Regions from separate parts of the Paenibacillus xylanilyticus genome, predicted to be linked through region 1. Evidence: riboswitches for the same ligand, from Rfam matches in the RefSeq annotation. Region 1 holds a riboswitch; the other holds the start of a gene.
The links. A riboswitch is a leader RNA that binds a small molecule or an ion and turns the genes downstream of it on or off. The one in region 1 is predicted to bind glycine.
Positions count from the first base shown of each region.

Region 2: it holds a riboswitch for glycine, as region 1 does, so the genes downstream of both, gcvT (glycine cleavage system aminomethyltransferase GcvT) here and sdaAB (L-serine ammonia-lyase, iron-sulfur-dependent subunit beta) in region 1, are expected to answer to the same signal.

Region 1 covers NZ_CP044310.1:488,972-500,978, reverse strand. The annotation lists gene F4V51_RS02410 (DapH/DapD/GlmU-related protein) at 353-775, shown strand; gene F4V51_RS02405 (ABC transporter permease) at 871-1,605, opposite strand; gene F4V51_RS02400 (ABC transporter permease) at 1,607-2,323, opposite strand; gene F4V51_RS02395 (ABC transporter ATP-binding protein) at 2,320-3,234, opposite strand; gene F4V51_RS02390 (sensor histidine kinase) at 3,334-4,845, opposite strand; gene F4V51_RS02385 (response regulator transcription factor) at 4,842-5,525, opposite strand; gene F4V51_RS02380 (alpha-glycosidase) at 5,731-7,491, shown strand; gene sdaAA (L-serine ammonia-lyase, iron-sulfur-dependent, subunit alpha) at 7,674-8,621, opposite strand; gene sdaAB (L-serine ammonia-lyase, iron-sulfur-dependent subunit beta) at 8,611-9,300, opposite strand; glycine riboswitch at 9,513-9,638, opposite strand; gene F4V51_RS02365 (MFS transporter) at 9,832-11,109, opposite strand; gene F4V51_RS02360 (PH domain-containing protein) at 11,324-12,007, opposite strand, start outside.
Region 2 covers NZ_CP044310.1:5,038,588-5,050,594, forward strand. The annotation lists gene F4V51_RS22385 (cysteine-rich CWC family protein) at 1-92, shown strand, start outside; gene F4V51_RS22390 (mannitol-1-phosphate 5-dehydrogenase) at 162-1,307, opposite strand; gene F4V51_RS22395 (PTS mannitol transporter subunit IIA) at 1,304-1,738, opposite strand; gene F4V51_RS22400 (BglG family transcription antiterminator) at 1,744-3,840, opposite strand; gene F4V51_RS22405 (PTS mannitol transporter subunit IIBC) at 3,881-5,341, opposite strand; gene gcvH (glycine cleavage system protein GcvH) at 5,772-6,164, opposite strand; glycine riboswitch at 6,504-6,627, shown strand; gene gcvT (glycine cleavage system aminomethyltransferase GcvT) at 6,920-8,056, shown strand; gene gcvPA (aminomethyl-transferring glycine dehydrogenase subunit GcvPA) at 8,053-9,408, shown strand; gene gcvPB (aminomethyl-transferring glycine dehydrogenase subunit GcvPB) at 9,483-10,958, shown strand; gene ptsP (phosphoenolpyruvate--protein phosphotransferase) at 11,205-12,007, opposite strand, start outside.

The DNA.
Region 1 (12,007 bases):
GGAACCTTCCCTTCTTTGCTTCAAATCAACTTCTAATCGGGTCCCCTTTCCCAAAATTGCATTTGAAAATATGGATATTAGTTACAACGTCTTAGATACATTTTGTATCGTTTTAGCTATAATCGATACACAAAGAGCCTACCTGTATCAATATACACGTACTTAATCCAGTACGAAGTAGAACAGGACGTGCCTAGTTATGGAGAGGATGGAGATCATGCTGCCTAATCGAGTTAAAGTTGCTTATGGAAAGGTAAGAGGAATGGCCTTATTTGGGAGGATACAGCCTTCTCTCAGGCTTCTACCACGAATACGAGGCAAGGTTTACCTGAATAAATTTGGTGATCTCCATGTGGGCAAACGACTTAATATCATTGGAAAGCCCTGGGGAACACAGCTGACGGTTGTCAAAGGCGCTAGATTAACCATTGGGGATGATGTCATGATTAATGCCGGGGTGGGGATTGCTGCCAATATCGAGATCTCCATTGGCAATAACGTCATGATTGGACCAAGGACAAGCATATTCGATAGTGCCTATCACCGGATTGACTCTCTGGATGACGGCAGCAGCATGGCCAAAAAAATTATCATTCATGACAATGCCTGGATTGGAACTGGTGTGTTGGTTCTTCCAGGAGTAACAATAGGAAAAAATGCCGTTGTTGCTGCGGGAAGTACGGTTACCAAGGATGTACCCGCCAATACATTGGTTGCCGGAACACCCGCAAAAGTAGTTCGTGAACTCACCATACACGAAGGTTGGTTGAGGTAATAAAATATCCCCCAAGACCACACCCGAATACATACTCGGTTGACGGTCTTGGGGGATCTTGTCTGATGAAGATCAGTTTTAAACATCACACCATCTTAAATTTCCTTTTTTCTAAAATAGAGAATGCCCATAAGAATGAACAGCACTGCACTTCCTCCGACTACGGTAAGGAGCGTACCAAGCGGTACATTGTAAGCCCCGAACCCTCCGCCATCCGTTGGTGTCATCAGCAGCATGGGCTGAGCCCAAGGATAGAATGGGCCGATTTTCGCCGAGTTCACAATCAGTATGTTCGGTACCGTCAAGGCAAAATTCAGAGCAAGGGGTGCTGCAAAGCTGCTCCATATCAGGGAAACCAGCATTTGCAGTCCGGCAAGGGGCAGGCAGGCGAACAAGCCGAGCAGCAATTTGCTGATAATGAACGACCACGGCACAGGCTCGGTAAGACCCTGAATCCAACCTGCCAGCAGAATGGATATCAGCAGCAGCACTTGGGTGCAAAGCAGCAGCAAAATGACAATCGTCAACTTGCCTGCATAAACGCCTGTCCGGGTGAGAGGCAGCACCAGCATTTGCTTCCACCCCCCACCAGCATGTTCGAAGCGGCAGACAAATGAAGTGAATACCCCCGTCAGGATCGGCATGAGCAGCATTCCATGCAAAAAGACCATGGTTCCCATCAGAACTTTCCACTGTCCTGATGGCTCACTGAGCAGCCCAATAAGCAAAGCTAACAATGGACTCAGCAGAATCAGGAGCCATACGGGTGATTTGCCCATTTTCAGCCGTTCGGAGGACAGGATTCGGAAATACGTCGCAGCAAAGTTCATCCTAAGCCACATCCTTCCGGCTGAAATGCATCATCCCAAGCAGCATAATCAGAATCCCTGCCGCCAACCCCATCCCTACGTACATGAATGGATTCGGCCCATTCCATGCCATCTGTGCCCAAGCGAGCGGGAAGATTGGTGAGATGCTAAGTGCGAACATGCCTGTGATTGCAAGGACAATGCCCAAGGTCACCGGAAGTGCCTGATTTTTGGCAACCATCGTTAGCCACAGTTCAATGGATAGTACAGGAAGTGCCCCGGCCAGCGGCAGCAGACCCAGCTTGAATGCTTGAATCCATGGAATGTCTCCGGCATTGAAGCCGAACACGAGGCCCAGAATCACGATTCCGGCAGTCAAAAGAAGACAAGAGATCACAAGCAGTATACACGCCAATAAGAACTTCGCCAGATAAACTGCTGGTCTCGGAATCGGCATGGCCAGAAGCTGCTTCCATGAACCCTGCTCATGCTCAACATTCGCAATCATGGAGCTCAGTATCGTTGCGCCAAGCATTAAAGCTAACGGTACAAAAACAACCACATTCTCCAGAAGCCCATTCCACAGGTTATCCCCATATATTCCTTTTAAATAATCCAGACGGAGTCCAAAGTTCAGTGCCTGCATTAAGGTAAGTCCGATGGGTGCAAGGAAGACAAGAAACCAAATGCCTTTTCCACGAATTTTGAGCCAGTCCGACGATAATGCACGCCCCGTCATACCATAGCCCCCTCACCAATGACCCGCATGAAGAGGTCTTCGAGAGACTGTCGGTGCTCCTCCACCCGGTAAATGGCGTGGTCTTGTTCAACCAATCTGCGTACCAGCAGCGCAATCGCACTGTTGTCCATATATGGGAATGTCAGCTCAGAGCCTTGACGCTGACCGAATTGCCCTTGTTCTCTTGCCAGCTTCATGGCTTCTTCCGGCTCGGAAACAATCAATCGGATAGAGCTGCCAGTCTGGCTGTGCAGATTTGCAATGGTATCCTGAAGCACCATTTTGCCTTCGCGAATAATCCCCACGCGGCTAGCCATCTGCTCCACCTCACTGAGCAAGTGACTCGATACCAATACCGTAATGCCATGTTCCAGCGGCATGCGTTTAATTAACTCACGGATCTCCTGAATGCCGGCCGGATCCAGTCCATTCGTAGGTTCATCCAATATCAACAGTTCCGGCTGACCCAGCAAGGCACTTGCAATCCCGAGTCTCTGCTTCATTCCAAGTGAGTACCCTTTAACCGCGCGCTTTGCATCCCTCGTCAGATCGACTATGGACAATACTTCAGCAATTCTGGATTTGGGTACATTCAGGATCCGCCGCAATGCCTCCAGATTTTCGACTGCATTCAGATGTCCGTAATATGACGGATACTCTACGAGCGAACCAACACGGCGCAGAATATCCATGCGATCCTTGCGAATGTCTTTATCGAAGACACGAATGACCCCTTTTGTCGGTTTGATCAAGCCCAGCAGCATACGAATGGTTGTTGTTTTACCCGCACCGTTGGGTCCCAGAAAACCGTAAATGTCCCCCTTCTTGATATGCAGATCCAATTCGCGAACTGCCGCCCGATCCCGATATGTTTTCCATAAATTAGCCGTTTGAATAATGTTATCACTCACTGTTTAATCACCTCGGATATCATCGTAACCGTCCAAGGTTAAAACTACAGTTGTCCGAAGTTTAAGTTTAGTTTAAATCGTGCTGGGTCAGACCTTAAGTCAATATATAAATATCTGAACTCCTTCGGATGAGCTATCCACCTTTTTACGCAGGCCCATCTCGCGAACGAGCAGATCCACAATGGACAGCCCGAGACCTGTACCTTTCGCCCCCACCTCTTGCTGCATGCCCGGACCCTGATCCCGAATAACCAGAGCTGTTCTGTCGTGAATTCGTTCAGTGGATATGCCAATGTATTTTCCGTCTCCTGCATACCGAACCACGTTCTGAAACAGGTTATCCAGAATACGACGCATGCCCTGTTCATCCACGTTCCAGATCAGCGGCTCATCCGGCAGGTCAATATCGATGGCGAACTGCTCTTTCTCCCATACAGGGTACCATGCCGCGGCCGTTTCCCTGACGATCCGGAGAACATCTTTCTCTTCCAGCTTCAGCGTGTACTTACCACTCGCAAGCAGATTGTACGATAACATGTTATCAATAAGTCCGCTTAGATCATCCATCTTGGACTCCATGCGTGACAATGAACTGATGCCCTTATCGCTGAGCGCTTCCTTGTGAAGAGCATGCATATGCCCACGAATGACCGTGAGTGGCGTACGCAAATCATGGGAAAGTCCAGCAATGAGACGTTTGCGGAACTGTTCCTCCTCACGTTCCCTATGACGGCTTTCGGTCAGCTGATACACCATCTGATTGAAGGAGTCTTCCAGCTGACCGATCTCGTCCGATCTGCGAATATCAACAGGAAGCGGAATACCTTCTTTACCTGGCGTAATCATGGCTGTCTGCAGACGGATCAACCGTTTGCGAATCCGTGCAAAAAACAGAATGGACATCACAATGAAGAACAGAAAAATAATCGTCATTAGCAAACCAAGATACAGGAGCTCCATCGGCCAGTTGCTCTGGGATTTTTGGAGCAGATATCTCGGCACTTCAATGACCATGAAGCCTTTTCCCTTGTCCTGATTGCCTCCACCTATAAATGAAACGACGGTTAACGGGTCACGGTAGACGGCCTCCTTCATGAATGCCATCGTGTAGGAAGCATCCCATACTGCGGGAATGCGGGTTTCGACCTTCTTCTGATCACTCAGCGGCCATTTCAAAGTAGTCAGGGTTGAGCCATTTGCCGGAGTTTCAACTACTTCTACACCCTCACCTCCAAGTATAAAAGCGGTTTTCCCATTCTCATCCACTCTGTACACTGAAGATTTGGGATACTTGGCATGTAACTGCTTCATGCGATCGTCGATCTTGGCGGGTGCTGCCTGACCCAGCTTCTTCGATTCATTGGACCAAAGATTGCTTATGTGCGTAACGTCACCGTAAGGAGCGGCGCTGCTCTTACTCACGTTATTAACGACTAGGACATAAATGAAAGATGTGATCGGAAGAACAACGGGGACGAACAAAACCGCACACAGGATCAGAAGCATATAACGGGACATCAGCGAGCGGCCGAATCGGAGCTTTCGTTGTTCGTTCTTCTTTCCTGCGCTCTGTTCTGCCCGATTCTCTTGCTTTCTGAACCGCCTGATCATGGTTTCTTCACACGGTATCCAACCCCGCGTACAGTTTGAATAACCGACGGATTGGCCGGATCCCGTTCAAGCTTTTCGCGCAGATGGCGAATATGTACCATTAATGTCTTATCCCCATCCAGATAAGGCTCGTTCCAGACAGCCTCGTAAATCTGTTCTTTCGTACGAATCATGCCCATATGCCTGAGCAGGTAGGCGAAGATGTGAAATTGTTTGCCCGATAAAATGATCTCCTCCCCGGTCTCCTCATTGACGATCCGATTGTCCTTCTCATAGATGGACAGGTGATCCAGCTTCAGGGCAGCATCGGACGAAACGGTAGTTCCTGCCTTGCGCAGCTGTACTTCAATGCGTGCAGCGAGCTCATCAGGGTGAAACGGCTTGGTTACATAATCATCGGCAAAATCAAGCCCATGCAGCTTGTCATCGATGGATGTTCTGGCCGAGAGCATGACGATGGGCACGGAAGGATGTTCCTTTTTCATCCGCTGTCCTACCGTAAATCCATCCAGCCCAGGCAGCATAACATCCAAAATAATCAGTGAGCAGCCCCCGGCAGCTTCTGCTGCACCTTCACCGCTTCCCAGCCATATTACCTCATAACCGCGTTCCTCCAGGTCAGCTCTGACCCATGTCGCGATTTCTGTATCGTCCTCAATGTATAGCAGTTTTGTTTTCATGCGTGGATTCGTTTCCTTTCTGCACCCTTTGGGTTAATTATATATCTGAACATATTGGAGTAAGCTGTATGTACGAACGAAGCACCATCGAAAGGGACTACTCCGTTACTTTCATTAGTATTATACCTTAATCTTCAGTTACAGAAATGCCATGCATGATGTCCATGATGTACATATGAAGTGAATAGACGGGAGGAATTGTAACATGCTGCTGGAAGCCATCTATCATCAACCCAAGCGGAACTGGGCATATGCCTACGATAAGGATACTGTTCGCCTGCGCCTGCGTGCCAAGAAGAATGATCTCACCGAGGTATACGCCATGACTGGCGACAAATACGCATGGGAAAATACCAAAAAGCAGATCTCTTTAACCAAATTCACCTCAGACTCCATGTTCGACTACTATGAAGGTGAAATAAAGCCTCCGTACCATCGTCTGAAATACTCCTTTTTGCTCAAAAGCGGAGACGAGCAGATCTGGATGTCCGAAACGGGTTTCCAGGAAGACGAACCGGACGATCCGGGGCAGATGTTTCAGTTCCCCTATATTCACCAGGGTGCGGTCTTTACACCGCCTGAGTGGGTCAAGGATGCGGTTTTCTATCAGATCTTCCCCGAGCGATTTGCCAACGGCAATCCAGAGCTGAATCCGGAGAATGTTGAGCCATGGGGCGGCGAGCCTACACCATCCAACTTCTTTGGAGGTGATCTTCAGGGTGTAATGGATCATCTGGACTACCTCAGTGAGCTAGGCATTAATGCCATTTATTTTACCCCCATCTTCGAAGCAACCACCAATCATAAATATGATACTGAGGATTATCTCCGGGTAGATCGGCATTTCGGTGATGCAGACACCGTGAAACGCTTGGTCAAGCTGTGTCATGAACGCGGTATCCGGGTGCTTCTCGATGCGGTGTTCAATCATTCCGGGAAGACGTTTGCCCCTTTTGTGGACGTACAGGAGAACGGGGAGAAGTCCAAATACAAGGATTGGTTCCATGTTCATGAATTCCCGCTGGCTGTGAAGGATGGCATCCCTACGTATGAGACCTTTGGATTCGAGCCTCATATGCCGAAGCTGAACACGGAAAATCCGGAGGTGAAGGACTATCTGCTGAAGGTAGCGGAGTATTGGATCAAGGAAGTGGGCATGGACGGCTGGCGGCTGGACGTTGCGGACGAAGTGGATGATGCGTTCTGGCGCGATTTCCGCCGGGTGGTCAAGGCTGCGAATCCTGAAGCTTATATTCTCGGAGAAATCTGGAATGAATCCTCGGCATGGCTGCAAGGCGATCAGTTCGACGCTGCCATGAACTATCCGTTTACCGATGCCGTGAATGGTTTCTTTGTCAAAAATAAAATGAATGCCGAGACGTTCGCGAATTCCATCGGACGGCAGCTGTCACGTTATCCGCTGCAAGCCAGCGAAGTGGCGTTCAACCTGCTGGATAGCCATGATACCCCAAGGCTGCTGACGCTATGTGAAGGCGATCAGCGCAAGATGAAACTGGCCGCATTGTTCCAGTTCACTTATCTGGGCACGCCGTGCATCTATTACGGAGACGAGATTGGGCTGGATGGCGACCAAGATCCGGGCTGCCGGAAATGCATGGAGTGGGACGAGGCGAAGCAGGACCGTGAGTTGTTCACCTTTTATCAGCTGCTCATCGCTCTTCGCCATGCCCATCCCGCTCTCCGTGCAGAAGGTCAAGTCCGATTCCTGCAAGCCCGTCCTGAGGGCAGCCAGCTGATTCTCGAACGGCAGAGTGAGGATGAACGCATTCTCGTTCTGTTCAATCGTTCGGAGGAAACGGCGATCATTGAATTCGAAGGTGGCGCGGGCGAATGGACCGAATTGTTGGACGGTAACCACCGCACAGCTAAGGACGGCGATGTTCTCGCTGTTGAACTGCCAGCATACGGTTATGCCGTGTTAAGTACGGATATCAGTCAGGGATAAACAGTAAATATTTATTTCTCATCGTCGTAGATTACATGAGCTTTCTCCTGTAAAGCCCAGAGTTAGACTGAAGCCCTTTCTCTTCAAATAAAAAAAGGCGTCCTGCATGACCTGTAAAGGCCAGCGGACGCTTTTCTCCATTTTGTCTCCCGTATAATAAATCCTATCCTATCGGCTTCGTTCTATGCCTGCTCTTTCGAATTATCCTTCGTGCTCTGTGGTTCGGACTCAGCTTCAGGTTCCGCACGCTTCGCTTTGGGTTTCGCCAGCTTCTCCATCATTTTCCGGCCTGTTGGCGTCTGGGCCAACCCGCCCTGCGCTGTCTCGCGGTGCCTGCTCGGCATCGCACTTCCCACTTCCAGCATGACGTCAATGACTTCATCCGATGGGATGGCACTTCTTACCCCGGCAAGCGCCATATCGGCTGCGGCCAGGGCCGTTACCGCACCGAGTCCATTGCGGACGATGCATGGAATTTCAACAAGCCCTGCAACCGGATCACAGATGAGGCCCAGTGTATTTTTTAACGCGAGACCTACGGCATGAACGACCTGCTCCGGCGTCCCTCCGCGCAGCTCTACCATTGCACCAGCGGCCATGCCGATCGCAGAACCGACTTCTGCCTGACAGCCACCCTCTGCACCGGAAATAAATGAGTTATTGGCAATGACATATCCGATAGCACCTGCACAGAATAAGCCGTTCACCAGATGCTCATCACTCCATCCGAATCGCTCCTGGGAGCTGATGAATACACCGGGAATGATCCCGCAAGAACCGGCTGTTGGCGTAGCCACAATTCGGCCCATCGATGCGTTGACTTCAGATACACACAGGGCATAGGCCATGGCCAGCGCGGAAGCGTCACCTGAGCACGTCTCGCCCTGACGAATATATTCGGCCAACTTTTTGCCGTCTCCTCCAGTCAAGCCACTGCGCGAAGTGGTGTCCTCTGTCAGTCCTTTGCGTACAGCCTCTTTCATCACCTGATAATATTCCGACATCTGCCGCACAACGTCTGCTTCCGGCGTATTGGTCTCCTGAACCTGCTCCTCGATCATTAGCCGGGCTATGGTTTTGGATTCAGCCGTACAGATCGTATTCAGCTCATGCAAGTGCTTAAACCGCATCCGAATCAACCCCTCTCTTCAAATCAATGACACGAATATCCAGCACATGATCCAGTGAACGCAGGCGTTCCAACATCTCGGCACTCGGTGCTCCGTCCATTTCCATGGCTGTTAGCGCTTCGCCATCCCGGGCTTTCCGGTCTACCTGCATATAACCAATATTAACCCCTGAGGAGCTGATCGTAGACGTCACGGAAGCAAGCACCCCTGCCTTGTCCGCATGACGCAGAACGAGTGTGGGGAATTCCCCACTGATCTGTACCCGAAAATCATTAAGCGCATGCACCGACACACTGCCGCCGCCAATCGAAGCACCAACGAGTGAACATTGACGCTCGCCGTGCCACAACTCAATTTTGACCGTATTCGGATGCGGAGCAGGCAGTCCACTCGTGTAGAACTCCACCTCCATGCCCGCTTGTTCAGCATATTTCTCGGCGTCTGGTATCCGCGGATCATCCGTGACATAGTCAAGCAAACCACCAATTAACGCCAGATCCGTACCGTGACCTTGATACGTATCTGCAAATGAGCCGTATAGTGTCAGCCTGGCACGTTCAGGCGTACACCCCAGCCACTGCCGTGCAATTCTCCCCAGTCTCGCTGCCCCAGCTGTATGTGAACTTGAAGGGCCCGTCATCGACGGACCAATAATTGAAAAAACATCTTTAAATCGCATCCTGCACCCCTCCATATCGTCATATCCATCCAGACATGCACCATAATGTTCCTTAATTACTGAATGATGACATCAAAAAAGGACAGTAGAAGGCTTTAGGCCCTCTCTCTGTCCTCGTTACCTGAGAGTTTCATGATCAGAGGCCGCCCCATGGGGTACCCTTCTCATCATATACCCCTTGGGTGGCGCATTCGCGCACTCTCCAGAGCTGCGTCCAACGATGGTACATTTACCTGAGAGATTAACCACCTGCGCCGGGTGCGCAGCGGCTTGCTCCTTCGGTGCCTGGCAGCCTACTGAAACCAATGGCCTTCCCAGGTCTCTCCCGCTCGTTCTCATCCGCTGTATCGTATATATTCGCTTGAACACATATCAAACGTTGTCCTTATGAGATTGATCATTCATATAACAGATTAATATGCAACACACGTAATGTCAACAAAAGTAACGCATCATTATCATCTTGGCAAAATTCCACTAATATTATATGCAGCCTTCCACGGAATCGTTCAGTTTTCAATAGGATATAGACTAGCTATGGAGAGATTTTGATGATGAGCTGTGATCCTTATAATATGACTGTCTTGAAGGAAGCCAGCTCGTAAGCCATAACAGAAGGGCACCCAGCATCAGAACGGCCGAAACGACCGTATATACCGTTCGAAGAGAGATCACTTCGGCAACTACACCCATGACCAAAATCGAAATGACCTGCAATGCACTCAGCATGAGTCCAAGTACGCTGCTCATTCGCCCCATCAAGTCTACCGGTATATTATTCTGATAAAAGGTGACCAGTCCCGTGTTTGCCGGCGCCGAACACAGCCCTAGCAGGATAAAGGCGAATGCGGCAAGCTCGAACGAAAACGAACGAGCGAACAGGAAATAGCCAAGCGCAACCAAGAGCACGCCTCCGCCCATCATGTGACGGATGGACAAGTGTTTGGCGAACAACCACACCAGCAGAGACCCCACCATGTATCCTGCTCCAGTAACACTCATCAACGCCCCATACTGTGACTCGGACAGGTTCATGACTTGTCGGATAAATACCACTTCCTGTGCATCCAGCGACATGCCAATAACAAGAATAATCTGGAACAGGGCATAGATGCTCACCACATATCCTGCTTGGCGACTGAATAGCATTACCGCTCGCCAATCCTGAGCGATCAGGCGAGGGGTTAGCCTTGTCCTACCGCTGCTCTGCTCTCCCGTGCCCAGCCTTGGCAGGAACATCAGGATGAGCGCCGACACCACAAAGGAAGCTGCATTGGCATAGATCGCCGCTGCAGGAGACAGATAGATCAACATGACTCCGGCTATGGCCGGACCGGTAATAAAAGCACCTGAACTGATCATGGCCTGCAGGGAATTGAATCGCTTGCGCCGCTCAGTAGGAACCAGTCGGGTGATGTACACCTGCGAAGAAGGTACGAATATGGATGAGGACATGCTGACAAGAAACATAACGCAGTACATCATCCATAGACTAGGCATCAGCGGAAGCAATGCCACGAGCACAGCTCTCACCACATCTGCCCCAATCATCAGCTGCCGCTGGTCGTAGCGGTCAATCAGACTGCCTGACCAGAACTTGGTGCATACCGAGGCAATCGGCGAGATAATCCACAAGCCTGCGACTGCCGCCGGGGACTGTGTCATGTTAAGCACCATCAAATTAATGGCCACAATGTAGATAAAATCCCCCAGATTGGATATGCCTACTCCGCCCAGCAGCAAGCCGGCATGTTTCCATCCACCTGACTCGGCGCCCTTCCCTTTCCCCTGATCACGATCATTACTCATCCATTATATCCCTCCCGGATTCATTCCTTAAATCATTCAATGCACTGATTTAAAACCCAATAATTGTATTATCTCCTATTTGATCCTTTTTCGCAGTAAAAAAATGGACAATGCCTGCGTCGATCATCATATATCGCAGGGCTTTCCGTACAGAAAAAAGACTGCCATTAATCGGGCAGTCCCAAGTCGGTTTAATCCAAGCTGCTTTTCTATATCATTTTTGGGTCAAATCCGAAGCCTGCCGAAACCATTCATTTACGGCATTAGCCTGACCATATTCCAGGAATATGGCTTTGAAGCCGCCTCGATTCACCATCAGCCTCGCCCGAACGGATAACAAGGACTTGCCTCGCTGTCTTCGGGTAGCCACCGTATCCACTGTGACCACATGAGGCCGGCGCATCAGTGCTGTTCTGCGGGAGATGGCCCGGTGGCGAATGGTTAGCAGCTTGCCCTGAATACTCAGCCCTTCATCCTTGAAGCAACCGTACCCCCAAACGGCACATAAGGGAACAAGGAGAATTAGAAATGCACCCACCGGGCCCAGAAACACCGTCCCCGCTGTTCCCAGTAGGGCTGCGCCAAGCAGTTTCCAGCGCAAGAATAACCAGCGAGCTCGGTCCGGTGGTCTGTTGGCGGGTGGCTGCATGACGAATTGCGGTACAATTCGGGCAAGCAGCTCATTGACATCGCGGAGCGGCAGCAGCGGATGAAGCATCATTTTTTTCTCCGTTTCTGAAGTCAAAACATAAATCTCCACCTCGGCATAACCAAACGGCTGTCGCAGCAGTCCCTCCCTGATCTCTACCGCCTGGACCTTCCCTGGAGAGAACACATGCTTCTTTCGGTCGAGCAATCCGGAAACTATCGTAATATTACCGCCTTCCTGCTCCACTGT
Region 2 (12,007 bases), 1.9 Mb from region 1:
CGGTGGAGCAGCGGCGTAAATCGTGCATCTGTCAGCGATGTCTGGAATCGTATACAGATCAGGCTGAACACAAACAAGAGCCTCACAGTTAACTCCTGTGAGGCTCTTGTTTTGCGATTGGGTGTCATAATGCGGCACGCAATCGCTATATGAGTTGTTCCTTACATTTGATGATAATGTTCTACAGCCTGCTTAAGCACAGGGTGCTGCTCATCCATGGCTGTGTAGTGACTAAGTGCTGCAGCAATGCCCTTTTGTTTGATCATATCCTGAAGCTCTACTGCCTCCGGATCATCCTGTACATCGAATTTGCAGGCTGCCGCCATGCCTCTTGCCAGGTTCGTCGTGCCCATTCCATAGTCATGTGCCTGTAGCGCCGGACGAACCAGACGGTCGTTGGGCGACAGCTTCCGCAGCGGCGAACGGCCTACCCGGGTGACTTCATCGGTGAGATGCGGGTTTACAAATCGCTCCAGAATTTTATTTATATACTTCTGATGATCTTCGGGGTCGAAACCAAACCGTTTCACAAGAACCTCACCCGTTTCCTGCAGTGCACCATAGACAAGAGATTTCACTTTATCGTCTGCAATCGCCTTCTGAATCGTATCATACCCGTTCACGTAACCGAGATATGCAGCGCAGCAATGTCCCGTATTGACGGTAAACAGCTTCCGCTCGATATAAGGCTCAAGGTCATCCACATAGAGTACACCTTCAATCGGAAGGAATGCAGCCGCCATCTGTGAACGGTCCACAACCCACTCATAAAAAGGTTCAACCTGTACATGCAGCGAGTCTTCGTGATGCTGTATGGGAACAATCCGGTCTACTGCGGAGTCAGGGAAATACACATATTGATCAGCAAGAGCCTTAACGGGTTCTTCCAACAGAGCATACACATGCTCTTTCAGCTGTGTGCTGGCTCCAATGGCATTCTCACATGCAATAATGTGAAGTGGTTTCTGCACCGAACCTGAATTCAATCTTGCCTCAAGCCCTTTGGCGATGCCTGGTGCAATATGTTTCAGGATGCCCACTCCGACCGCGGTCGTAACAAGATCTGCCTCTGCAACGTTCCGGGCAACCGTCTCCAGCTGCGTTCCATCAATGGCATTTACACCTTTGACCGTTTCCATATCTTTTGTTTCGTTGGCTAATTCGACCGTATACTGTCCACGCTCCTGTAATTCCTTGACCAGCTCCTGGTTCACATCCGAGAAGATGACATTATAACCTGCCCGTGACAGGATTAATCCGATGAACCCGCGTCCGATATTACCTGCACCGAAATGAAGGGCCCTCATAGTTCCATTTCACTTTCGAGAATAGTAATGATTTCTTCCGCCGTTTTGGCATAACGAAGGGCTTCCATGTTCTCATCTTCCGCACAAATGACCGCAATGCTGGTCAGAATCTCCATGTGCTCACCGCCCTGAGCGGCGATACCGATCACCATGTAGGCTTTTTCATCCCCAAAATCTACACCTTGCGGGAACTGAATCACCGAAATGCCTGTGGACAGAATGAACGATTTGGATTCCTTCGTTCCGTGTGGAATGGCAAGTCCATTGCCCACGTAAGTCGATACGATCTCCTCGCGCTCAAGCATTTTGTCGATATAATCGGCAGTAATATGTCCAGCGTCTTTCAGAATCTGTCCTGCCATGCGAATAGCCTCATATTTGTCCTGTGCCGTTGCGTTCATAACCACTTTGTCTGTTGTAAGTATGCTCATGTTTATTAACCTCCAATTTCGGTTTTACTTCGATAAAATCCAACCAATTCCCGGGACAGATAATGAATAAGATCGTCCCTGATTCCCTTTTCCAGCAGTGTAATCATCTCATCCTGCAGTAACAATGCGCTGATCTCGCTTAGCACCTCCAGGCTCTCCCGGGATAACTCCCTCGGTCCAACCATCAGTAGGATATGGCTGACGCCAACCGGGTCCTCCGTCGTCACAAGCAGCGGCTCTGATAATTGGAACAGGCTAATGGACGGCCTATAAATGCCATCACTGCGGGTATGAAACAGCGCGAGTGATGTATCCGGAATTTTCTGGCTGCCCACCTTCTCACGCGCTTCAAGCAGCCTGGCGATCTCTTCCGGGTCCTTCAGCACCCCGGATTCCTGCAGTACCTTGCACATGGCAAATGCCGTTTCATAAAAGCCCATCTTGCGGTTATCCAGTGGAAATACCTGAAACTTGCCTGTGATTCTAACGATTTCAATGAGTGTGGCATCAAGCCCCGCCGGATCAGCATGGCGGTCAGGTGCCTTTCCACTTGATTTACTCTCTCCATATTTATCTTGTACCCGCTGCAGCGTCGTATTTTGAATGTACAGACGCAAACGTTCGCTTTCTTCCGCTGTTAACAAGGGACTCACCTTGTAATACTGATGCGGTTCCATCGGCAGATCGACTGTGGATAAAATGAGGTCATAGTCCTCTTCAGGGATCCGTGCAGCCTCGTACCATGAAGCACTGTCAACGATCCGGATCTCCGGAATCTCCTTGGACAACCGGCTGGACAGCATACGGGATGAGCCAATTCCGCTTGTGCACACGATAATGGCCCGAATCTCGCGCTTCAGCACACGCAATCGCTCGATCGAAGCGCCAAAATGCATGACCAGGAATCCAATTTCCTCATCCGGCACGTCCGTATCCGGCCATGCGTCATGCACCGCGTTCTTCACATCCCCGAACAATGAATCGTAATCCTTGCGAATCTGCTGAAGCAGCGGGTTACGTATGCTTTGCCTGCCGCCAATCCGCTCCATCACCGGCTGCATATGGGCAATCAGCCCTTCTCGCAGAAGACGATCCTCCTGGAATGCATAGCCCGTTCTCCCCTGCATCTGATCCATCAGGGAACGAACCATGTCCAGCAATACCAAATCGTCAACAGGCAGTAAGCGTGTGGAGTGAATAAGCTGCTCGGTTTCAATTAGTAATTTGTGCAAATAGCTCTGTTCTTCCTTGGCAAACGAGATGCCAAGCTGATCGGAGAGCACGCTGCATAGTCTCGCAGCCATGTATTCAGGCACACTCTGATCTCCAGTAGAAGGGTAAACCGCTTTTTTATCCGAAGAAGGAATACGCCCGACGGTAAACCCCCTGCGAATGCGCACCAGCGCAACGGACAGTTGAATAAGCAATTTGGTATACTGGCGCTCGGGAATATTTTCGAGCCAGTCAATATCCGGCTGCCATAAGGCATTCTCGACCGTCAGTACATCACGATGGCCAATCATGCCCAGCAGCTTCTGGTTCACCTTGGAAATCCCCTGGTCAGGCTGCCTTCCGAACAGATCAGATTCATCCAGATATTCAAGCGCAAGTCCTGCGATTGCTGCGCGATAGGCTGTTTCACTGCCATTGATCTTCACTCCGTATCCTCTCCTGCGAACCAGCTTCAGGCCCGCTTGACGAATCCGGGGTTCCAGTTCATCCAGATCATTACTCACGGTCGAGACCGTTACTCTCAGATCTGATGCGAGCGCAAGCAGTTTTACAGGCTCCGCCTCATCCAGCAAAATACAAAGCATGAAGAGTTTACGCTCTTCGGGCGTAAACTCCACATATTCGTTCAGCTCCAGCTGCTCACGCAGTGAAGCCAAATCATCGGAACCAGGGTCTATGCGGACCCCGGTTCCTGATTTTTTTTCCAATTTCATGCCAAAGGGTGCAAGCCACTTCTCAATCATCTGAAGCTCCCGATGGACGGTTCGTGTGCTGACTTTGACCGCTATTGCAATGTCGCCGGCGGTTACTTCCTGCGGATGTTCCAACAGGAACTCCACAATTTCACGCTGTCTTTTCGTAATACTCATATCTCAAGCCTCCGGCTCAGGGAAAACGATCGCAAACCTGTTATTTCAGGCGTTCAACGAGCGCATCGTATTCCGGGCTTTTTAGGAAGTTGTCGATGGATATATGTTCTGCATTCGGTGCCACGCTGCGGGCACGGTCCGTCAATGTCTTCTGCGTTATAACAACGTCTGCGTCCTGCGGGATATCACTGATTGCTGTGTTGGTTACCGCAACGTCAATCCCTTCGGCTTTCATCTTCTTGCGGAGAATGGAAGCCCCCATGGCACTTGAACCCATGCCTGCATCACAGGAGAAGACGATTTTCTTCACATCGGTTTTTGCTTTCACAGCGGAAGAAGCCAAATCCGCGGCTCTGTCTGCTTCACGATTATCTGCTGTAACAGCAGCATTCGCTGTATTGCCTTGGCTCTTCATGTCTTTCATGCGATTCGCTGCAGACTCCAGATCTTCTTCTTTTTGCTTACCTGTTTTCAGCAGCAGTGCTGCAACCAGGAAGGATACGATAGCGGCCACAGCCACCCCGGCGAGCATCGGCAGATATCCACCTTTTGGCGTTAACAGGGAATATGCAATGATACTACCCGGTGAAGGTGCTGAGACCAGTCCTGCTCCAGTAAGCATGAAGGTTGCTGTACCTGCCACGCCGCCTGCGATTGCCGCAAGAATCAGAATCGGTTTCATCAGAATGTAAGGGAAATAAATTTCATGAATTCCCCCGAAGAAGTGGATGATCACCGCACCCGGTGCGGAAGATCTTGCTGTTCCACGACCGAAGAAGCAGTAAGCCAGCAGGATGCCAAGTCCGGGACCCGGGTTCGATTCAAGCATGTATAATACGGATTGACCCAATTCTCTTGCTTGATCTGTTGCAATCGGTGTTAGAATGCCGTGGTTGATTGCATTGTTCAGGAACAATACCTTCCCTGGTTCAATGATCAGGTTGACGAGTGGGAGCAATCCCAGATTCATCAGCCCCTGTACACCAGCCGATAATACGGTGCTAATTCCTTCTACAGCAGGTCCGATACCCAGCAGTGCAATGATCGCCAGGATACCACCGATAATACCGGCAGAGAAGTTATTAACCAACATCTCGAACCCTGCTTTGATCTTGCCTTCAACGGCTTTATCGAACTTTTTGATGATCCATGCAGCCAGTGGTCCGGCAATCATGGCACCCAGGAACATCGGAATGTCACTGCCGACGATAACCCCTATAGTCATGATGGCACCAATGACACCACCACGCTGGCCATGCACCATCGTACCTCCAGTGTAACCGATAAGAAGTGGCAGCAAATATTTGATCATCGGATCTACTAACGTTGCAATCGTTTCGTTAGGGAACCAGCCTGTTTTGATAAACATGGCCGTAATTAGCCCCCAGGCAATAAATGCACCCATATTCGGCATAACCATACCACTCAGGAATCGGCCAAAACGCTGAACGCCTACCCGGAGACCGCCTTTGGAATTGGACGTTTGGTCCAAGTTACTCATTGTATTATCCTCCTCGGATCAAGTAGTTATCATTTATGAAAGGGGTATCATTTCTCCCCTGCTGTTATCCTAAGCCAGTTTGGTCTCCGGTTCAACGAAATGAAAGCGTACTTTCGTCATGATCATTGATGACAACATTGTGTTTATGTAATCGTTTTTATGGTGCTGAGAGGGTTCTAACCATTGATATACTTGGCTTTTTTCGTGTGTGACTTATATCATTTACGGTGTTAAATTCTATCATATAGCTTGTGCGATTCAGCCTTATTCCATCCTGTTCAAGTGCCTTATATGGCAACAAGCCTGTCCTTTTGAACACAAAAAAACCTGTATGAGCACCAAGGCTCACACAGGCTCTGAAGACGTGAACGACCGTCCAATTTATCAAAAAAAACATTAATTACTAAAGGTTATTTAATGCAAATACATTTCACTCCTCGGTATGCTTACGATATGCATCTGCATTCATAAGTTTAGACAACGCTGCTGTCAGATCACCTTCAACACGAATCTCAATCATCCAGCCTTCTTCGTAAGGTGAACTGTTGACGAGTTCAGGTGCATCCTGCAGTGCTTCATTCACAGCAATAATCGAACCGCTTACCGGAGAAAACAAATCCGAAACCGTTTTAACGGATTCAATCGTACCAATGCTGTCTTCTGCTTTTACATCCGATTCAAGGTCAGGCAATTCCACAAACACAATGTCACCCAGCTGATGCTGCGCGAACTCGGTAATGCCGATCCGTACAGTATCCTCCCCTACGGTTTGCACCCACTCGTGCTCTTCACTGTACAGGAAATCACTTTTCAATTCGCTCATCGATATCCGCCTCGCTTTTCATTAATGAGTGCATGCGTCCTTCGGCCAACCTTTTTCCCAGAACATAGCGTAAGATATTTTGGATTGAAATGTCAAGATACCTCACAAATTATTTGATTTTTGATGATTACAGCCTGTAACGCAAACACCCTCACTCTACATATAATGGGTAATATTAGAATAGAAAGCGCACTCTTTTTATATACACGAACAATAAATTGAGATAACTAAATATTATTCGGTTTTTTATTAATTTCTGTGATATCGTTCTTGACATCGATAGGGGATTCACGTTTTAATGAGAGAGTAAATGTTAATCGTTGTGTGCATCACCCGCGGATGAATGTAAAGGGAGAGATTACCCGTGACGCCCAACTCTTGGATGCATGCGGTAACGCCGAAGGAGTAAACCACCCGACAAGCGGGAGGTGAATCTCTCAGGCAAAAGGACTTTTACGGGACGCAACTCTGGAGAGCATCTATTCGCCCGGTAGGGGCGTTTTGATCACCCAAGGGGAAACCTGCTGCAACCTATTGGCGGGGTAACTCTCAGGTACCAAGGACAGAGCCTAAGAATACAGCGTGCTTCTGGCATGCCGGTTCTTTGGCCTGTCCTTTTCCTTTTTCCCAAAAAAACGAAATTCAGGATCAAAACCGGCGCTGTCATCAGCAGCCTTAACCATACTTATCCAAGAAAAGAATGCATCATTCATGTTATACACTCGGCCCGGTAGCGGCCATAACGAGGTGATTTGATGTCCGATTTGCTTAGAACTCCACTCTATCCACTTTATCAGCAATATGAAGGTGTACGGTGCATCGATTTTGGAGGCTGGGAGCTTCCGGTGCAATTCAGCGGGATTCAGAAGGAACATGAAGCGGTGCGTGAACGGGCTGGACTGTTCGATGTATCCCACATGGGTGAATTCACGGTGCAGGGTGAACAGGCCGAAGCATTTTTGCAGAAACTGACGACCAACGACGTAACTACACTGGTTCCCGGCCAGGCACAATACACATTAATGTGTTACCCGGACGGTGGCGTAGTGGACGATCTGCTCGTTTACAAGCTGGAAGATCAGCATTATATGCTCGTCGTGAATGCCTCCAATATCGACAAGGACTGGGCATGGCTGCAGGAGCACATGGTCCCTGGGGTGAGCATGACGAATGACTCCGCGGAAACAGCTCTGCTGGCTCTACAGGGCCCGCTTGCTGCAGACATCATCGGAAAAGTTACAGATACCGACGTATCTGTAATCGAGCCTTTCCGTTTTGTACTGAATGCTGAGGTCTGTGGTGTAAAACTGCTGCTGTCCCGCACCGGTTATACCGGAGAAGACGGCTTCGAACTATACGTACAGGCAGATCAGGCCGCTGCGGTCTGGAACGGATTGATGGAGGCGGGTGCTGACCACGGACTGGTTCCGGCTGGACTTGGTGCACGGGATACACTTCGATTCGAAGCGAAGCTGCCCCTCTACGGACAGGAACTATCGCCGACCATTTCACCGCTGGAAGCAGGCGTTGGCATGTTTGTGAAGCTGAATGCCGGACCTTTTATCGGACACGAAGCGTTATTGCAGCAAAAGAATGATGGACCTGCCCGCAAACTCGTCGGCATTGAAGTGCTGGAACGCGGGATTCCACGTCCCCACTATCCCATCTACGCGGAAGGCGTGCAGATCGGGGAAGTAACAACCGGTACACAGTCCCCTACGCTGAAGCGCAATCTGGGGCTCGCCCTGATTAACAGCCAATATGCTGCACTCGGCACCCCGCTCGAGATTGAGATTCGTGGCAAAAAGCTGAAAGCTGAAGTTGTGAAGACCCCTTTTCATAAACGGACACGTACGTCAAAGACACCTACCCAAGGAGCTGAGCAAGCATGAGCAAGCACCGCTATATTCCCATGACTGAACAGGATCAGAGCGCCATGCTCGCAACCATCGGTGTGAATACGATTGAAGATCTGTTCCAGGACATTCCGCAGGAGATTCGTTATCAAGGCGAGCTGCCTGTCTCCTCCAAACTGGATGAATACGCACTGACGCGTCATATGTCCAAACAAGCCGGCTCGAATGCCAATTTTGAGACACACGCCAGTTTCCTGGGCGCAGGCATATACGATCATCATATCCCTTCCGTGATTAATCACGTCATTTCCCGTTCCGAGTTCTATACCGCCTATACGCCATATCAGCCCGAAATCAGTCAGGGCGAGCTCCAGGCGATCTTCGAGTTCCAATCGTATATCTGTGAACTGACTGGCATGGCTGTAGCCAATGCGAGCATGTATGATGGCGCGACCGCATTTGCAGAAGCAGGAAATCTGGCCGCTGCGGCAACCCGCCGCAAACAGCTGATCGTCTCCCGTACGGTTCATCCCGAAGCCCGTCAGGTATTGAAAGCCTATGCTCACGGTCTGAATTTGGAGATTGTCGAGATTGGTTATCAGGACGGGGTGACCGATTGGGATGCCCTTCAAGCCGCCGTATCAAATGATACCGCAGCTGTCATGATCCAGAGCCCGAACTTCTTCGGTGCCGTGGAAAATGTAAAACAGGCTGCAGACCTCGCGCATGCGCACAAGGGTCTGCTCGTTGTCAGCGCAAACCCGCTGGCGCTTGGTATGCTCGAAGCTCCAGGCAAGCTGGGTGCCGACATCGTTGTCGGTGATGCACAGCCCCTTGGCATCTCCGCTTCGCTCGGTGGTCCGACATGCGGATATTTCGCTGTATCCCAGGCTCATATGCGCCGGATTCCTGGCCGAATTGTTGGCCAGACAACGGATCGCAACGGCAAACGAGGTTTTGTACTAACACTTCAAGCACGTGAACAACATATCCGCCGCGAAAAGGCGACATCCAATATTTGTTCCAACCAGGCACTGCTTGCCCTAAGCGCTTCGGTGTATATGTCTACTATGGGAAGACAGGGCATGATTGATGTGGCTGACCTGAATTTGCAAAAGAGTCATTATGCTCTTCAAGCACTGACAGCAATTCCTGGAGTCAGCCTGACCTTTAATGCACCCACATTCAATGAATTTGTGATCCAACTCCCTGATGGGACAGACGTTGATGCCCTTCAGTTGAAGCTGCTGGATGCCGGTTTCATCGGTGGATATGAACTTGGACGGGATTACCCGGAGCTTGCCGGACATATGCTGGTCGCTGTTACGGAACGGCGCAGCAAGGAAGAGATTGACGAATTCACACGTGTATTGGAGGGATCGCTGTGACTCAGGAAATGACAACCATCCAAGGACAGCCGGAAACGGCAGCTCCTTCCCAAGCCGAAACCAGCACGCAACAAATGGCACAAGCAGCATCGCCTGCTCCAGAGCAGTCGCTGATCTTTGAACTGAGCAGCCCGGGTCGTGTCGCTTACTCCCTTCCTGAATGCGATGTTCCGCGTCAAGATCCCGCGAGCTTGATTCCCCGGGAAATGCTGCGCTCGGAAGCAGCTGCACTGCCTGAGGTATTTGAAGTGGATGTCATTCGTCACTATACTGCCCTTTCCCGCCGGAACTTCGGGGTAGATAATGGATTCTATCCACTTGGCTCTTGTACAATGAAGTACAATCCGAAAATTAACGAAGATGTCGCTCGCTACAATGGATTTGCCAAGATTCATCCGCATCAGCCTGAATCCAGTATTCAAGGTGCACTTGAACTTCTGTATACGTTGCAAAACGACCTTGCAGGTCTGACTGGCATGGACGCGGTGACCCTGCAACCAGCTGCTGGTGCACATGGTGAATGGACCGGACTCATGATGATTCGTGCCTATCACGAAAGTCGTGGTGAACAGCGGACCAAAGTCATTGTTCCGGATTCTTCACACGGCACCAACCCGGCAAGTGCAACCGTGGCTGGCTTCGAGACAATAACCATTCCATCCCGGGCGGACGGTCTGGTTGATCTGGATGCACTGCGTGCAGCCGTAGGTTCGGATACTGCAGCCTTGATGCTGACCAACCCAAATACCCTGGGATTGTTTGAAAAGGACATTCAGGAGATTGCCTCCATCGTGCATCAAGCCGGTGGCCTTCTCTATTATGACGGAGCCAACTCCAATGCCATTATGGGTATTACCCGTCCTGGTGACATGGGCTTCGATGTCGTGCATCTGAACTTGCACAAAACGATGAGTACTCCGCACGGCGGAGGAGGTCCTGGTGCGGGACCTGTCGGCGTAAAAAATCGCCTGATTCCGTTCTTACCGAAACCGATGGTGATCAAGAACGATCAGGGACAATACGCGCTGGATCGCGAAGGAGATCAATCGATTGGTCGGGTCAAAGCATATTACGGCAACTTCGGTATCTTGGTACGCGCCTATGCTTACATTCTTACGTATGGACCTGAAGGCTTGCGCCGGGTATCCGAATGTGCCGTACTCAATGCAAACTATATGATGGCACGGCTTGCACCTTATTACGAAATTCCGTACCCGGGCGTATGTAAGCATGAATTTGTCATGTCTGGCCGGGGCCTGAAGCAATATGGTGTAAGAACATTGGATGTAGCCAAACGACTGCTTGATTTCGGGTATCATCCGCCAACCGTCTACTTCCCGCTCAACGTAGAGGAATGTATCATGATTGAACCAACGGAAACGGAGAGCAAAGAAACGCTGGATGGCTTTATCGATACGATGATTCGCATCGCCAAGGAAGCAGAAGAGACACCTGAACTGGTACTCAATGCCCCTTACGGCACGCCGGTTACCCGTCTGGATGAGACCACAGCAGCACGTAAACCTGTATTGAACTGCGCTTGCAGTTAATACCCAGCAATACAACTAAACGGCTCCAGCTGATGTTTCAACGTCAGCTGAAGCCGTTTTTTAGTTGCAGATGTCGCTGCCTCCTACGCGCCAACCCTCTCTTTCTCATTCCATATAATCCTAAACTAGCCCGCAAAAAAAGCCGGCATCCGCTGTTCGCAGATACCGGCAATATCGCTGCATTCCTGCAGCCCATTCATCGGAAAAAGAAAAGACCTTAAAATCCGGAGGAAAACCCTCGCAAAATTACGCTTTGATGCTTTGAACCAATTCAACCACTTGCTCAGCAGTTTGCATGTCCAGAGCTTTGGCAGCCAGTTCCTGCATGTCCGCACGGGACAGCTTGGTGATCTGGCTACGAGCTGGCAGGATGGATGTTGCGCTCATGCTGAACTCATCCAGTCCGAGACCAAGCAGCAATGGAATTGCTGTTTCGTCTCCCGCCATCTCTCCACACATACCAACCCATTTACCTTCGCGATGTGCTGCATCGATGACCATTTTCACCAGACGCAAAATAGCAGGGTTGTATGGTTGGTACAGATAGGATACACGCTCGTTCATACGGTCAGCTGCCATCGTGTATTGAATCAGATCGTTCGTTCCGATACTGAAGAAATCAACCTCTTTGGCAAATTGATCCGCAAGCACAGCAGTCGAAGGAATCTCGACCATGATACCCAGTTGGATGCTGTCGGAAACAGCAATCCCTTCAGCTACCAGCTTTTCCTTCTCTTCGAGCAGGACCGCTTTCGCTTCACGGAATTCACCCAGTGTTGCGATCATTGGGAACATGACACGCAGGTTGCCATGTACGCTTGCACGCAGCAATGCACGCAATTGAGTACGGAAAATATCCAGACGGTCCAGACACAGACGAACTGCACGGAAACCAAGGAATGGGTTCATTTCTTTTGGCAGATCCAGATATGGAAGCTCTTTGTCTCCACCGATATCGAGTGTACGAACAACGACAGGTTTGCCTTCCATTTTTTCAAGTACAGCTTTGTAAGCATTGTACTGAATATCCTCGGAAGGAAGTTTATCTC